Regions from separate parts of the Rhizobium sp. WW22 genome, predicted to be linked through region 2. Evidence: riboswitches for the same ligand, from Rfam matches in the RefSeq annotation. Region 2 holds a riboswitch; the other holds the start of a gene.

Region 1 (7,279 bases), 810 kb from region 2:
GGCAACGCGGTGGTCGGCTGCCGACGGCCGGGCAAGCGCCGCTTCGGAAACGGGATATTCGTCGAGGATCGTTGCGCGGCCGAAGCCTAGATTCGGCTCAATCTTCTCGACCAGCACGCGGCTGAAAAGATCCTGCCAAAGATCGTCGTCGGCAACACGGATGCCCGCCTTGCGCATATCCGCCGCCAGACGCTCGCGATCCGTCGATCCGTCGAGACCGATGGAGGCAAAGAGATCGATGCCGGCATAACGTTCGAAAGCGGCTGCGACGCTGATGCGCTCGGGCTGGAGGAACGGATCGGTTTCGGCTCCGCGATAGCTGAGTTTCTTCGCTCCCATCGTCTCGGCCGCAAGCCCCAGGATTGCAGCGCAATCTGCCATCAGGACCTCATAGCTTTCGCCGGCTCGATACCATTCAAGCATGGTGAATTCCGGATGATGCAGCGGTCCGCGCTCGCGATTGCGGTAAACGTGGGCAAAGCAGGCGATGCGCTCCTCGCCCGCCGCAAGCAGCTTCTTGCAGGCAAATTCCGGTGAGGTGTGCAGATAGAGGGGCAGCGTTTTGCCATCCGTCGTCACCGCCTCGGTCACGAAAGCATGCAGATGGGCCTCGTTGCCGGGCGATACCTGCAGTGTCGCCATATCGACCTCGATGAAGTCGTTGCGCGCGAAGAAAACCCGCAACGCAGCCTGAATGGCATTGCGGCCGATGAGGAACGGCCGCCGGTCCGCATGGACATTGCGGGTCCACCAGGGGGACGCTTTGCTCGTCTTTGGCTTCATTCCTAGCTTTCTTCGGGGCACGAGCCACGCAAGGGGGTGGCAATTTCCATTGATTTAGGGTAGTTGCGCCCCCAAGCAAACAATTGCTGCGTCTCGGAGAGCATTTCGACAGTCCCTCTACGACGCAAAACGCAGCGTTACAAGGAAGTCTTATGGTCAAGGTCATCGCCTCTTCGGTCCGCAAGGGCAACGTTCTCGATGTCGACGGCAAGCTCTACGTCGTTCTCACCGCTCAGAACTTTCATCCGGGCAAGGGTACGCCGGTTACCCAGGTCGACATGCGCCGCATCGTCGACGGCGTGAAGGTCTCTGAGCGTTGGCGCACCACCGAACAGGTCGAGCGCGCCTTCGTCGAAGACGTGAACTTCCAGTACCTCTATGAAGACGGCGAAGGCTTCCACTTCATGAACCCGGCCACCTACGACCAGGTTGTGGTAGATGTCGAAACCATGGGCGACCAGAAGGCCTATCTCCAGGAAGGCATGACCTGCATCCTGTCGATCCACGAAGGCATCCCGCTCGCGATCGAACTGCCGCGCCATGTCACGCTCGAAATCAGCGAGACAGAGCCGGTCGTAAAGGGCCAGACGGCATCGTCTTCCTACAAGCCTGCCATACTGTCGAACGGCATCCGCACACTGGTGCCGCCGCACATTACCGCCGGCACCCGCGTCGTCATCGCCACGGAAGACAATTCCTACGTCGAGCGCGCCAAGGACTGAGCCTCAAGCTCATAGCTTGCATGAAAAACGCCTCGTCCTCGCGACGGGGCGTTTTGCGTTTTGGGCGGTTGAAGCCAGAGGATCACATGAAGATGGATCCCACCGTATTAGGGAGCACTGGCCTTTTTCCCGCCCGTCCGCATTGCACCGGCGGTCTCGGGCGGCGTTTGCATATCGGTGCTGTGCTCATGCGGAGCGAGGGACTGCAGATGCAGGATGCGCGGCGACATGGATTGCATGAAGGCTTCTGAGCGCCCGATATAGATCAGAGTCGCATCCTTCAATTCGGTGAGCATAGCAAAAGCCTTCGCCTGAACTTCAGCCTCGAGCCCATCCATGGCATCATCGAAGACGATCCATTTCGGCTTCGCGAGCAGCAGATGCGCAAAGCCGACAGCCTTCTGCTCTTCGGTATCGAGCAATCGATCCCAGCGGGCCTGCGTATCGAGACGGCTCTTGAGCCGGCCGAGGCCCACCTTGTCGATGACGGCCTCGACAGCGGCATCGTCGTAGGCGTCCGGATCATCCGGAAAACAGATTGCCTCTCTGAGCGTGCCGGTCGGCACATAGGGCGTGTGCGGCACGAAGAGCATGTCATCCATCGGCGGCAGACTGACCGTGCCGGAGCCGCTGTACCACTGGTGCGCCAGCACCTCGAACAGCAGCCTGCGGTTTACGCCGTGATCGCCATTGATCATCACATGCTCGCCGGCATTGATCGTGACCGTACCCTCCGCGATGCGGAAGCCGTTTTCAGTCGCCTCGTCGCTGGTCTTCGTCGAAATTTCCAGATCGGTCCAAGCCATCGTCCCGGGTGCCGCCTTCTCAAAGACGAGGGTGTGCGGCATCGGCGTCTTGTCGTCCATCTCCGTCAGCGCCTTGCGGAAATCGGTCACGCGCATCAGCGTCGCGCGCCATTCGGCGATCGGGCCGAAATTCGCGACATACCAGCGCAGCGCCGAATTGACCTGATTGAAGGCGCCGACCGCCACCATCAGCTGACCGAAGGTCAAGCCTCCGGAGAAATAGGCGGGCGCAGCAACGAGGATCGGAATGATGAGCACCAGCCAGCCATAGCCGGCGGACACCCAGGTGAGATTGGTATTGGCGATGGCAAGCTGCCGGATGACGGCAAGCACGGCCGATATATCGAGATTGATCCGCCGGCGCTCGTTCTCTTCGCCGCCGGCAATCGTGATCGCCGGCATATGCTCGTTGGCATGCATGAGCGCAAAGCGCAGCTCGGCCTCTTTCGAATAGCGATCCGCATTCAGCCGCACGAGGCGGCGGCCGACGAATTGGCTGAGGAACGATGCCGATCCGGCATAGAGGATTGCCGCCCAGACCATGTAGCCGGGGATGGCGAAATTCATGCCGTTGACTTTGAATACCATGCCGCTGGAAAGCTCCCAGAGCACGCCGATAAAGCTCAGCAGCAGGATCGTCGCCTGCACCAGACCGATGGCGAGCCCGGTCGTGCTTTCCGCGAGGTTGCGGGCATCTTCATGCAGACGCTGGTCGGGATTGACGCCGATCAGGCCGGAAGAGGCGAGACGAAGCGCGCGCTTCGCCTGAAGCCACTGATTGACGAGATCACGCGCCAGACCCTCGCGCATGTACAGCGCGGTCATCTGGTTAAGCCAGGCCTGGATGACGTTGAGGACCAGAAGCGAACCGGCGATGATGCCGAAGACGCCGAGCTGATGGAAGAAAGCGGTGATATCGCGCCTTGCCAGCGAATCGTAAAAGGGCGCGTTCCAATTGTTGAGCAGCACCTGAACATAGGCCGTGACGAGGATGATTGCGAAAAGCGCGACGACGAGAATAATGAGCTTGATGCGGACCGGCGAATTCCAGAACGCGGAAAACATCATCCTCAACCGAAAGAAGAGGCTCAAATCGTATCCGACCTGCTCGTTCCCCTGCCCATTCGGCTTGGCTTGCGTATCAACTGCCATCAGCACTTCCCTGCCACGCGTCCCGTCAGTTAATCATGAGCCGCCCTCATGTCCACCCTTGCAATAGATCGGTGGGATCACATTCCTATATACACGGTTTCGCGTCTTAAACCGAATAAGGCCAGCAATTAGCTTGCGCTTGAAAAATTGAGAAAGCCTTCCGATGCAATTTCAGGGAACTGCCGACTATATCGCCGACAAGGATCTGATGGTCGCCGTCAATGCCGCCATAAGGCTGGAGCGTCCGCTTCTCGTAAAGGGCGAACCCGGTACGGGCAAGACCGAACTCGCACGCCAGGTGGCCACCGCGCTCGGCCTTGGCCTGATCGAGTGGAATGTCAAATCGACGACGAAGGCCCAGCAGGGTCTCTACGAATATGATGCGGTTTCGCGCCTGCGCGACAGCCAGCTCGGCGACATCAGAGTTCATGATGTCAGCAACTACATCCGCCGGGGCAAGCTTTGGCAGGCATTCACCTCGCCGCAGAAATGCGTGCTGCTGATCGACGAGATCGACAAGGCCGATATCGAATTCCCGAACGATCTCCTGCAGGAACTCGACCGCATGGAATTCCATGTCTACGAGACCGGCGAGACGATCCGGGCCGCGATCCGCCCGATCGTCATCATCACCTCGAACAATGAGAAGGAGCTGCCGGACGCCTTCCTGCGCCGCTGCTTCTTTCATTATATCCGCTTCCCCGACATGCAGACGCTGACGCGCATCGTCGAGGTGCACTATCCCGGCATCAAGCAGACGCTCGTCCATGCGGCACTGACGCAATTCTTCGAAATCCGCGACGTGCCGGGCCTGAAGAAGAAGCCCTCGACCTCGGAAGCGCTCGACTGGATCCGCCTGCTGGTCGCAGACGATATCGATCCAGAAACGCTGCGCGCCGATGCGAAGAACGTATTGCCGAAACTCCATGGCGCGCTTCTGAAGAACGAGCAGGATGTGCACCTCTTCGAGCGGCTGGCCTTCATGGCACGTGGGCAGGGTAGATAATGCAACCCGATGCCGTAAAGGTTTTGATCTATGCTGTTCGGGATCGGCATCTGCTGGTATTCGATGAGCCAGACTTCCCCGCCGTCCAGCTCCAAGTTCCTGGTGGCACTGTCGAATCCGGTGAGGACATTGTAGCGGCCGCAGCGCGCGAATTCGAGGAGACCGGTTTTGCGCCGCGCGAACTCTATTCCCTGGGCGTCCACGACTACCGTTTCGAAAAGAACGGCCGCGATTATTATCACCAACGGCACTATTTCCGCTGTGGTATCTCCGAGCGAGCGCCTGCCACTTGGCTCCACCACGAAATGACGCCTTTCGACGGTGGCGACCCGATCGGCTTCCGCTTCTTCTGGCTACCGATCGAGGCTGCCAGGCATCGCCTCGGTTATGGCATGGAAGCTCTCATTGAATATCTGTAGGCCACATCGCGCCTCCAAGCTCAGCTCAGCCTTTCCCCGACGCTTGCCCCATTGACCCGCGGAGATGTCGGGTTTATGAAATTTCCCTTGTGGTGATTTGGCCGGCCGGCTTGCAGCCACGTTAAATAAGTCGCTAAAGGGCCGCGTGCGGACCGGTAGCGATTCATCGCGGCCGGTTTTTTTGTATTTGGCGAGTGAAAAGATGCCCATCAAGATTCCCGATACGCTCCCCGCGTTTGAAACCCTCCAGAACGAGGGTGTGCGGGTGATGACCGAAACGGTGGCGTTCCGTCAGGATATCCGCCCCCTTCAGATCGGGCTTCTCAACCTCATGCCGAACAAGATCAAGACCGAGATCCAGATGGCGCGCCTGGTCGGCGCCTCGCCGCTGCAGGTGGAGTTTTCCCTGGTGCGCGTTGGCGGCCACAAGGCCAAGAACACCTCGCAGGAGCATCTGCTTGCTTTCTACGAGACGTGGGAGGAAGTGAAGCATCGTAAGTTCGACGGCTTCATCATAACCGGCGCGCCGATCGAGCTGCTCGAATATGAGGACGTCACCTACTGGAACGAGATGCAGGAGATCTTGGATTGGACGACGACCAACGTCCATTCGACGATGAACGTCTGCTGGGGTGCGATGGCAGCGATCTACCATTTCCACAAAGTGCCGAAATATACGCTGACGGAGAAGGCCTTCGGCATCTACCGCCATCAGAACCTGAAGCCCTCCTCGGTCTATCTCAACGGCTTCTCCGACGATTTCGCCATTCCGGTCTCGCGCTGGACCGAAGTGCGCCGCGCCGACATCGAAAAGGTGCCTGGTCTGGAAATACTGATGGATTCGAGCGAAATGGGCGTCTGCCTCGTGCATGAACAGGCATGCAACCGGCTCTACATGTTCAATCACGTGGAGTATGATTCCACCTCTCTAGCGGATGAGTATTTCCGGGATGTGAATGCCGGCGTGCCGATCAAGATGCCGCACAACTACTTCCCGCATAACGACCCTGAGATCCCGCCGCAGAACCGGTGGCGCAGCCACGCGCATCTGTTCTTCGGCAACTGGATCAACGAGATCTATCAGACCACGCCATATGATCTGGAGGAGATCGGCCAGGAAAGGATTTGAGGCTTGTTCATTCCCTTCTTCCTGAAGCTGAAGGAAGCGAAGGTTCCGGTGACGCTCCGGGAATTCCTGTCGCTGCTTGAAGGAATGGAAGAAGGGATCGCCGAATACGACGTCGAGGCCTTCTACTATCTGGCGCGCGCGACGCTGATCAAGGACGAACGCTTCATCGACCGTTTCGACCAGGTCTTCGCCGATTACTTTCGTGGCGTCGAGGCGATCGGCGGCAATGCCGATGGAGAAGCGGCGGAGCCGGCCGTCCTTCCCGAGGAATGGCTGCGCAAGCTCGCCGAGCGGCATCTGACCGAAGAGGAAAGACGGCAGATCGAGGCGATCGGTGGCTTCGACAAGCTGATGGAGACGCTGCGCGAGCGGCTGGCCGAGCAGACGGGCCGGCATCAGGGCGGCTCGAAATGGATCGGCACGGCAGGCACCTCGCCCTTCGGCGCCTATGGCTATAACCCAGAAGGCGTGCGCATCGGTCAGGAAACCTCGCGCCACCGCCGCGCGGTAAAAGTCTGGGATCGACGCGACTTCAGGAATCTCGACGATGGCGTGGAGCTTGGCACCCGCAACATCAAGGTAGCGCTGAAACGCCTGCGCCGCTGGGTACGCGAAGGCGCCGCCGAAGAACTGGATCTTTCCGGCACCATCCGCTCCACCGCCGAACATGGCTATCTCGATGTCCAGACACGGCCGGAGCGCCGCAACGCCGTGAAGCTGCTGATGTTCTTCGATGTCGGCGGCTCGATGGACGACCATATCCGCGTCGTCGAAGAACTCTTCTCCGCCGCCCGCGCGGAGTTCCGCCACATGGAGTATTTCTACTTTCACAACTGCCTCTACGAGGGCGTGTGGAAGGACAATCGCCGCCGGCGCGTCGACATCACGGCGACGACGGATCTCATCCGCACCTTCGGTCCCGACTACCGCGTCGTCTTCGTCGGCGACGCATCCATGAGCCCCTACGAGATCACTCAAGCCGGCGGCTCGGTGGAGCACTGGAACAAGGAGGCTGGGGAGGCCTGGCTCGCCCGAATGACCGGCCATTTCCGCAAATGCATCTGGATCAATCCGGTGCCGGAAAGCTATTGGGGCCACACGACCTCGATCTCGATGATCCGCCGCCTGATGAGCGAGCGCATGTACCCTCTGACGCTGGGCGGGCTGGAAAGGGCGACGCGGGAATTGTCGCGCTGAACACTGCGTACGGCGCGTTCGCGTTTAGCGTTCTTCGATGGATTTTGTAAACCGCTTCTCTAGAC
Region 2 (7,279 bases):
CGATGAGGCGGAAAACCGCCTTCATGCGCAAAAGTCGATTCTTGCTTGGTGCCTGGGCGCGATCTGAGGATATGAAGCCGCGTTTTAAGGGCGCGGGCGCAGTAGGAGTAAAGCAATGGCCGAAAATGCAGCCTCGCTGGGTCAGTTTGATTTCGCCGGTGACGATCACGTCGTTCCCTTCCAGGTGGAAGGTCTGGACGTGCGCGGCCGTGCCGTGCAGCTCGGTCCGCTGCTGGACGCGATCCTTGCCCGGCACGATTATCCGACGCCGGTCGCGCGGCTGCTCGCCGAAGCCATCGTCCTGACCGTCCTGCTCGGTACGTCGCTGAAATTCGAAGGCAAGTTCACCGTGCAGACCAAGGGCGACGGTCCCGTCGACCTTCTGGTCGCCGATTTCTCGACGCCGGAAAACGTTCGGGCCTATGCGCGTTTCAATGAAGAAGCGCTGGCAAAGGCAGTTGCGGAAGGCAGAACCGAGCCGGAGCAGCTGCTCGGCAAGGGCGTGCTCGCTTTTACCATCGATCAGGGCCGCTTCAGTCAGCCTTATCAGGGTATCGTCGCGCTTGATGGCGCTTCGCTGGAGGAGATTGCCGGCACGTATTTCCGCCAGTCGGAACAGATCCCGACGCGCGTGCGTCTGGGCGCTGCAGAGCTATTCGATCGCGATGAGAACGGCAAGCCGCGTCACCGCTGGCGTGCCGGCGGCCTGATCGCGCAGTTCTTGCCGGAAGCGCCCGAGCGCATGCGCCAGCCGGACCTGCATGGCGGCGATGGCGATACCGGTGGGCGCGATCATGCCGAGGATGATGCCTGGGCGGAAGCGCGCAGCCTGGTGGAAACCATCGATGCAGATGAGCTGACGGATCCGCAGGTCGGCACCGAGCGGCTTCTCTATCGCCTCTTCCACGAGCGCGGCGTCCGTGTCTATGAACCGAAGGCCGTCTATGACCGCTGTTCGTGCTCGCGCGACAAGCTGAAGGGCGTCTTGAAAGGTTTCTCAGCCGAGGAGATCGAGGCCAGCCAGGAGAATGGCGAGATCGCCGTCACCTGCGAGTTCTGCTCGACGACCTATCGCTTCGAAGTGTCGGAAATAGAGGTGGCCTGAGGTCGCTCAGTTCAGCGTGCGCAGCAGGTTAGGCGTATCCAGTGAAAAGGCGGGGATCTTGACATGGAATTGCTCCCCGCCGTCCGTTTCCATCTGGTAATGACCGAACATCATGCCTGACGGTGTATCAAGTGGACAGCCCGAGGAATATTCATAGGTATCGCCGGGCTTTAGGTGCGGCTGCTCGCCGACCACGCCGGGGCCTGTCACTTCATCCACGATGCCGTTCATGTCGGTGATGTGCCAATAGCGCGTTACCAGCTTCACGGCTTCCTTCGAGTGGTTGGAAATGACGATGCGGTATCCCCAGACATAACGGTCATCATCCGGATCGGATTGCTCCTCCAGATAAAACGGCTCTACAACCACCTCGATGTCGCGTGTTAGGGCGCGATACATGCCTGACACCTTGCCACTGCCCTGAAACGTCGAGCGCTCCTTGAAGCCGCATCGCCGTTTCAGCATTTTCAAGTTTGCGGCATATTATCCGCTTTCCACCATTCCCGCAAAGTGCAGGATATTTAGCGGTATCCTATAGCCGATGCTTTCCGTCAAGGAACGACGTAATGAAATCTTGCGTGAACGGTTGGGACGGTTTCGATTTCAGCTATTACGGTTCATATTGAAGGTTAACGAAGTCGTCTCCAAGTATCCTAGGTCGCCGTGATTTGATCTTATCTGCCGGAGTAGAGGTAGGCGCATCCTCCGTACTCAGGAAACGCTTGCCACGATTGTCCGTGGACTTCTGTGATTGGTAGTCAACCTGATCGCCCGGCATCAAAACCTCCGGGCCATATAACCCTCATTCCTTTTATATGTTCCTCTTGCAGGACTTGCATGAGATTCCCATGCAGGAGGATTTCGGCTATCATCTGATTCTGGCATCGCCCATGCCTCCCCCCTCCATTCGGGAAAGTATATTTCATGCAGGGCCGTCGATATCCAAACCGACTGTTTGAGCGCTTGGCATAAGGAGGGGTTGCGGTCATTGCTCGCAATAGGAGGTTTATATGAGGCTTTCTGCCCCTGTTTATCATTTGAAACGTAAGGCGAGGCTCCTGTCCCGCCAGCAGAATATCCCTTTGCACACCGCGCTGGATCGCGTCGCGGCCGTCGAGGGTTTCGGAGGCTGGAGTTTGCTTGCGAGCAAAACGAACTCAGCCGTGCCCGTCGGCGAGCTGTATTCGCGTTTAAGCCCGGGCGATCTGGTGCTGATCGGCGCACGGCGCGGTCACGGCAAGACCCTGATGAGCCTGAGGCTCGCCGTCGACGCCATGAAGGCTGGCAACCGTGGCATCTTCTTCACGTTGGAAGACACCGAAAAGGTCGTTCTGGACCGTTTTCCGGTCATCGGTGCCGATCATGCGGAATTTGCTGATCTATTCGAGTTCGATAATTCGGATGCCATCAGCGCCGATTATATCGTGGAGAGGCTGGCTCAGGCATCGCCTGGCACGCTGGCCGTGGTCGATTTTCTGCAACTACTGGATCAGAAGCGGGAGAATCCGGAATTAATGATCCAGGTTCAGATATTGAAGACGTTTGCACGCGCCAGAGGCGTTATCGTCGTCTTCATCTCGCAGGTCGACCGCTCCTACGATCCGGCGTTGAAGCCCGTGCCCGATCTTGCGGATGTTCGCCTGCCGAATCCGCTGGATCTCAAGCTGTTCGACAAGATGGTCTTCCTGAACAACGGCCTGGTCGAATTCAAGGTCGCCAGCTGACGAGCTGCCAATTGTTTAAAGGCAATCGAGCCGCCCGGAGAAAATCCAGGCGGCTCGACGAATATCAGGCGGAAACCTGCTCGAGAGCGCGGGCGAAATCATCGACCAGATCGGCGCTGTCCTCGATGCCGGCGGAGAAGCGCACGGTGCCCGGCGAAATGCCGAGCTCGGCGCGGGCCTCGTCGGTGAGGTTCTTGTGCGTCGTCGTGGCAGGATGCGTGATCAGGCTCTTCGAGTCGCCGAGATTGTTGGAGATCTTCACGATCTCCAGCGCGTTCTGCAGCTTGAAGGCCGCTTCCTTGCCGCCCTTCAATTCGAAGGCGACGAGGGTCGAGCCGCCGCTCATTTGCTTGGCGATGATATCGGCCTGCGGGTGATCCTTTCGGCCGGGATAGATAACGCGGGCGACCTTGTTCGTCTGCTCGGCGAGGAAATCGGCAACCTTGGAGGCGTTCGCCGTCTGCTGCGCAACGCGCAGCGGCAGCGTCTCGATGCCCTTCAGCAGCGTCCAGGCGGTAAAGGGCGACATGGCCGGGCCGGTATGGCGGAAATAGTCCTGCAGGTTCTCGTCGATCCATTGCTTGTCGGAGAGGATGACGCCGCCGAGCGAACGGCCCTGGCCGTCGATATGCTTGGTGGCGGAATAGACGACGATATGAGCGCCGAGTTCCAGCGGCTTCTGGAAGAGCGGCGTTGCAAAGACGTTGTCGACCACGACCTTGGCGCCGATCTGGTTGGCGAGCTTGGCGACAGCGGCGATATCGACCACTTCCAGCGTCGGATTGGTCGGGCTTTCGAGGAAGAAGACCTTGGTGTTCGGCCGGATGGCCTTTTCCCAGTTCTCGGTGAAACGGCCATCGACCAGCGTGCATTCGATGCCGTATTTCGGCGCTAGCGTCTCGACCACCCAGCGGCAGGAGCCGAAGAGCGCACGGGCGGCAACGATATGATCGCCGGCCTTCAGCTGGCAGAGGATGGCGGCAGAAACGGCGGCCATGCCGGACGCGGTGGCGCGGGCGTCTTCAGCGCCTTCGAGAGCGCACATGCGCTTTTCGAACATGTCGTTGGTCGGGCTGCCGTAGCGGGCGTAGATGAACCCATCCGTTTCGCCCTTGAAGCGGGCTTCCGCCGCTTCCGAGGTGTCATAGACGAAGCCCTGGGTCAGATAGATTGCTTCGGAGGTCTCGCCGAATTGCGAACGGAGTGTTCCGCCGTGAACGAGCTGGGTTGCGGGGCGCCAAGTCTTGCTCATGCCATCACCACTTTCAAAACAAAAAAACCGGTCGCAAAAGCAGACCGGTTCAACCCCGGTCTTTTTAGCCATTTGTTTAACGTGGCTGCAAGCCGACCGGCCAAATCACCACGGGATAAGTTGCAATACTGCCGTTGACGGCTTGCGTCAATTCCCTGAGTTTGGTTTTGTCTGCGACAAATTATGAGAGAAGCATGATGGCTCGCAATACTGGAATTCTGGCCGACCGGGCCATTGCAGCGCTATTTGAAACAGGGCGGCTGACGAGCGAGAGAGAACTGGACGTCGATCAGATCCAGCCGGCAAGCCTTGACCTCAGGCTCGGCTCGCATGCTTTCCGCGTCCGTGCCAGCTTCATGCCCGGCCCCTCGCATCTGGTCGCCGACAAGCTTGACCGGCTGAAGCTGCATGTAGTCGATCTCTCGGAAGGCGCGGTGCTGGAAACCGGCTGCGTCTATATCGTGCCGCTGATGGAGCGCCTCGACCTGCCCGAAGATATGTCGGCATCGGCCAATCCGAAGAGCTCGACCGGCCGTCTCGACATCTTCACCCGCGTCATCACCGATCGTGCGCAGGAGTTCGATAAGATCCCGGCAGGCTATTCCGGCCCGCTCTATCTCGAAATCAGCCCACGTACCTTCCCGATCGTCGTACGTCGCGGCTCGCGCCTGTCGCAGATCCGCTTCCGCGTCGGCCAGGCCCTGCTCACCGAGCCGGAGCTACTGGCGCTGCACGAGAGCGAGACGCTGGTTGCCAGCAAGAAGCCGAATATCACCGGCGGCGGCATTGCGCTGTCGATCGATCTTGCCGGCGACAAGGAAGGGCTGATCGGCTATCGCGGCAAGCACCACACGGCCGTCGTCGACGTCGACAAGAAGGCCCAGCACGATATTTTCGATTTTTGGGAGCCGCTCTACAGCCGGGGGCGCACCGAGCTGATCCTCGATCCCGATGAGTTCTATATCCTCGTTTCGCGCGAGGCGGTGCATGTTCCCCCGCATTTCGCCGCCGAAATGACGCCGTTCGATCCGCTGGTCGGCGAATTCCGCGTCCACTATGCCGGCTTCTTCGATCCGGGCTTCGGCCATGCACCGGCCGGGGGCCGCGGCAGCCGTGCCGTGCTGGAAGTGCGCAGCCACGAAGTGCCCTTCATCCTCGAGGACGGCCAGATCGTTGGCCGCCTGATCTACGAACACATGCTGGAACAGCCGAGCAGCCTCTACGGCTCCGGCCTCGGCTCGAACTATCAGGCACAGGGCCTGAAGCTTTCGAAGCATTTCCGGCTGTGATCCGTCGCTGACCGGCCTTGACAGAGGCCGCCAACTGTTGGACATCTCAGGGTGTCAGGCGGGTGTAGCTCAATGGTAGAGCAGCAGCTTCCCAAGCTGAATACGAGGGTTCGATTCCCTTCACCCGCTCCACCCTGCTCCACAACGGTTTTAGCGCACTTTATAGGTCGCCAAACTTGGGCTGTTTTACAGGCGGTTTTACAGCTTGTGTTCGCTGTTTGTCTGGGGCGAGAATGGGTCGGTTGAATTTTACCGCGAAGATACACTATACAGATGTATTGGCGGAATCTGCGCTTGTTTGAGCGCGTGACATTGTAGTTCAGAGAGAGCTTGCGTGACAGACTGGTGGGAGCGTGCTGGGTACACAGAACAGGAGGCGACTCTACTACAGAAATGGCTCCTGGATCTGGAGCAAGGCTATCGAGCCCCTCATCGCATCCGAAAGAAAAGCCCAACGTCTGACAGGCTAAACCGGGTTCGCTTTGCTGCCCGGAAGCGAAGGCAACTCCTGAAGTCCCTCCAGCGTCCTTTACCCCGTAACCTCCCTAAAGAATTGCTTATAGCCAAGTTTAAGAGGAATGACGCACTGGATGCACTCAATCCACGTCGTCTCACCCGGTGGCTGCCGGTTCTTTCCCGAACAAGGTTTATCAATATCGACCTGTCTGGCTTCTCGTTTCTGGAAAATCCGATCGGTACGATGGAGGCATTCTGCGCGATTTCAAACGCCGAGATGGAGGGGCTAAACGTTCGCGTCAATTTCAAAGATCCGAATTGCCTGGATGTTGGCGCTATGTTGTTACTTCAGGAGATTTGGCCACATCTGTGTCCAGTATTCACTGGTGGTGATATCGAACCTATGGTCGCGCAGATGTTGGAAGCGGTTGGACTTCGACGCGTCATGGGATGGAAACCCATTCCAGCTTCAGAGAGAAATGCCGATATCTTCCCCTTTCCTTTTCGTCGGCAAAGCAGGTCAGGCGGCAAAACGTCGCAGGGTGTCGAACCGCAGCTATCTTCAATAGTCGCTACGCAAGTCGTCAAATTTATCGATCAATCGTTGCTTCAGACGTCCCGTGTCAGGCTCACAAGAAAGGCCAGGCAAAACTTTCATGGGCTAATTGGGGAGATACTGGACAATGCCGGTGCCCATTCCTCCCCCGATCAAAAGGGCGGCTATAGTATTTGTGGCTTTCTCGAAAGACGAGAGACCAGCAACGGTGATATTTTTCGATTTAACCTTAGTTTCCTTAGCATGGGTCAAACTATTGCTGACGGCTTGGCAAATGCACCTGCCGTCATAGCGAAAGGTATGAATGAATATGTGACAGCACATAAAGGTGTTTCGGGATTAACTGAAGAAAACCTTCGGACGGTCTACGCCTTAAGAGATGGCGTCACGCGTCTATCAGAAAAGCTCAACGTGGTCGGAAATCGATCGTTGGGCGGCACAGGCTTGGCCGACATACTTGATTTTTTTGCAGGACTGGCGCTATTTGCTGATCCTAAGGACACACCGAGGCTGGCTATTGTAAGTGGTAATACCTATTTACAAGCTTCTGGTACGTATTCGAGAGCAATACGGTTCACTCCGCCGGGCATGACGGAGGTAAGTGCCGTGGTGCCTCGTGAACTATGGTTTAACCAAGCGAATGCAAAGTCGCAACCGCCCGATGTTGGACACGTTTACTCTTTACCAGGCCGGTTGCAGGGTACGCTGGTAACGCTCGGGTTCAATCTGGACCCCCACTTGGTTGAGAAGTTAAAAGATGCGAAGAATGGATCAAACGATGACAAGGGTTGATCTTGAAAATCTCACGCGCGGCGAGGTTGCTGTGCTTTTGGGCTATGAGTATGGGCAGCGCGCCCGTGGGTACTTTAAGCTTGACGTTCTCGATAACGATAACGA

Evidence for each region. Region 2 has a riboswitch for S-adenosylmethionine ahead of ACK83U_RS00695 (O-succinylhomoserine sulfhydrylase). Riboswitches for the same ligand answer to the same signal wherever they lie in the genome.
Region 1: linked by a shared signal. The riboswitch ahead of metA (homoserine O-acetyltransferase MetA) and the one ahead of ACK83U_RS00695 (O-succinylhomoserine sulfhydrylase) in region 2 are both predicted to bind S-adenosylmethionine.

The regions. Positions count from the first base shown of each region.
Region 1 is NZ_CP178198.1:3,195,537-3,202,815, forward strand. It holds gene epmA (EF-P lysine aminoacylase EpmA) at 1-783, opposite strand, end outside; gene efp (elongation factor P) at 936-1,505, shown strand; gene ACK83U_RS15660 (ABC transporter ATP-binding protein/permease) at 1,613-3,463, opposite strand; gene ACK83U_RS15665 (AAA family ATPase) at 3,627-4,469, shown strand; gene ACK83U_RS15670 (NUDIX domain-containing protein) at 4,469-4,888, shown strand; SAM riboswitch at 4,968-5,045, shown strand; gene metA (homoserine O-acetyltransferase MetA) at 5,091-6,017, shown strand; gene ACK83U_RS15680 (vWA domain-containing protein) at 6,021-7,214, shown strand; gene ACK83U_RS15685 (hypothetical protein) at 7,239-7,279, opposite strand, start outside.
Region 2 is NZ_CP178198.1:131,096-138,374, forward strand. It holds gene ACK83U_RS00680 (Hsp33 family molecular chaperone) at 116-1,105, shown strand; gene apaG (Co2+/Mg2+ efflux protein ApaG) at 1,112-1,504, opposite strand; gene ACK83U_RS00690 (DNA helicase) at 2,116-2,829, shown strand; gene ACK83U_RS00695 (O-succinylhomoserine sulfhydrylase) at 2,894-4,081, opposite strand; SAM riboswitch at 4,125-4,203, opposite strand; gene ACK83U_RS00700 (2'-deoxycytidine 5'-triphosphate deaminase) at 4,276-5,370, shown strand; tRNA gene ACK83U_RS00705 (tRNA-Gly) at 5,429-5,502, shown strand; gene ACK83U_RS00710 (hypothetical protein) at 5,705-7,174, shown strand; gene ACK83U_RS00715 (hypothetical protein) at 7,149-7,279, shown strand, end outside.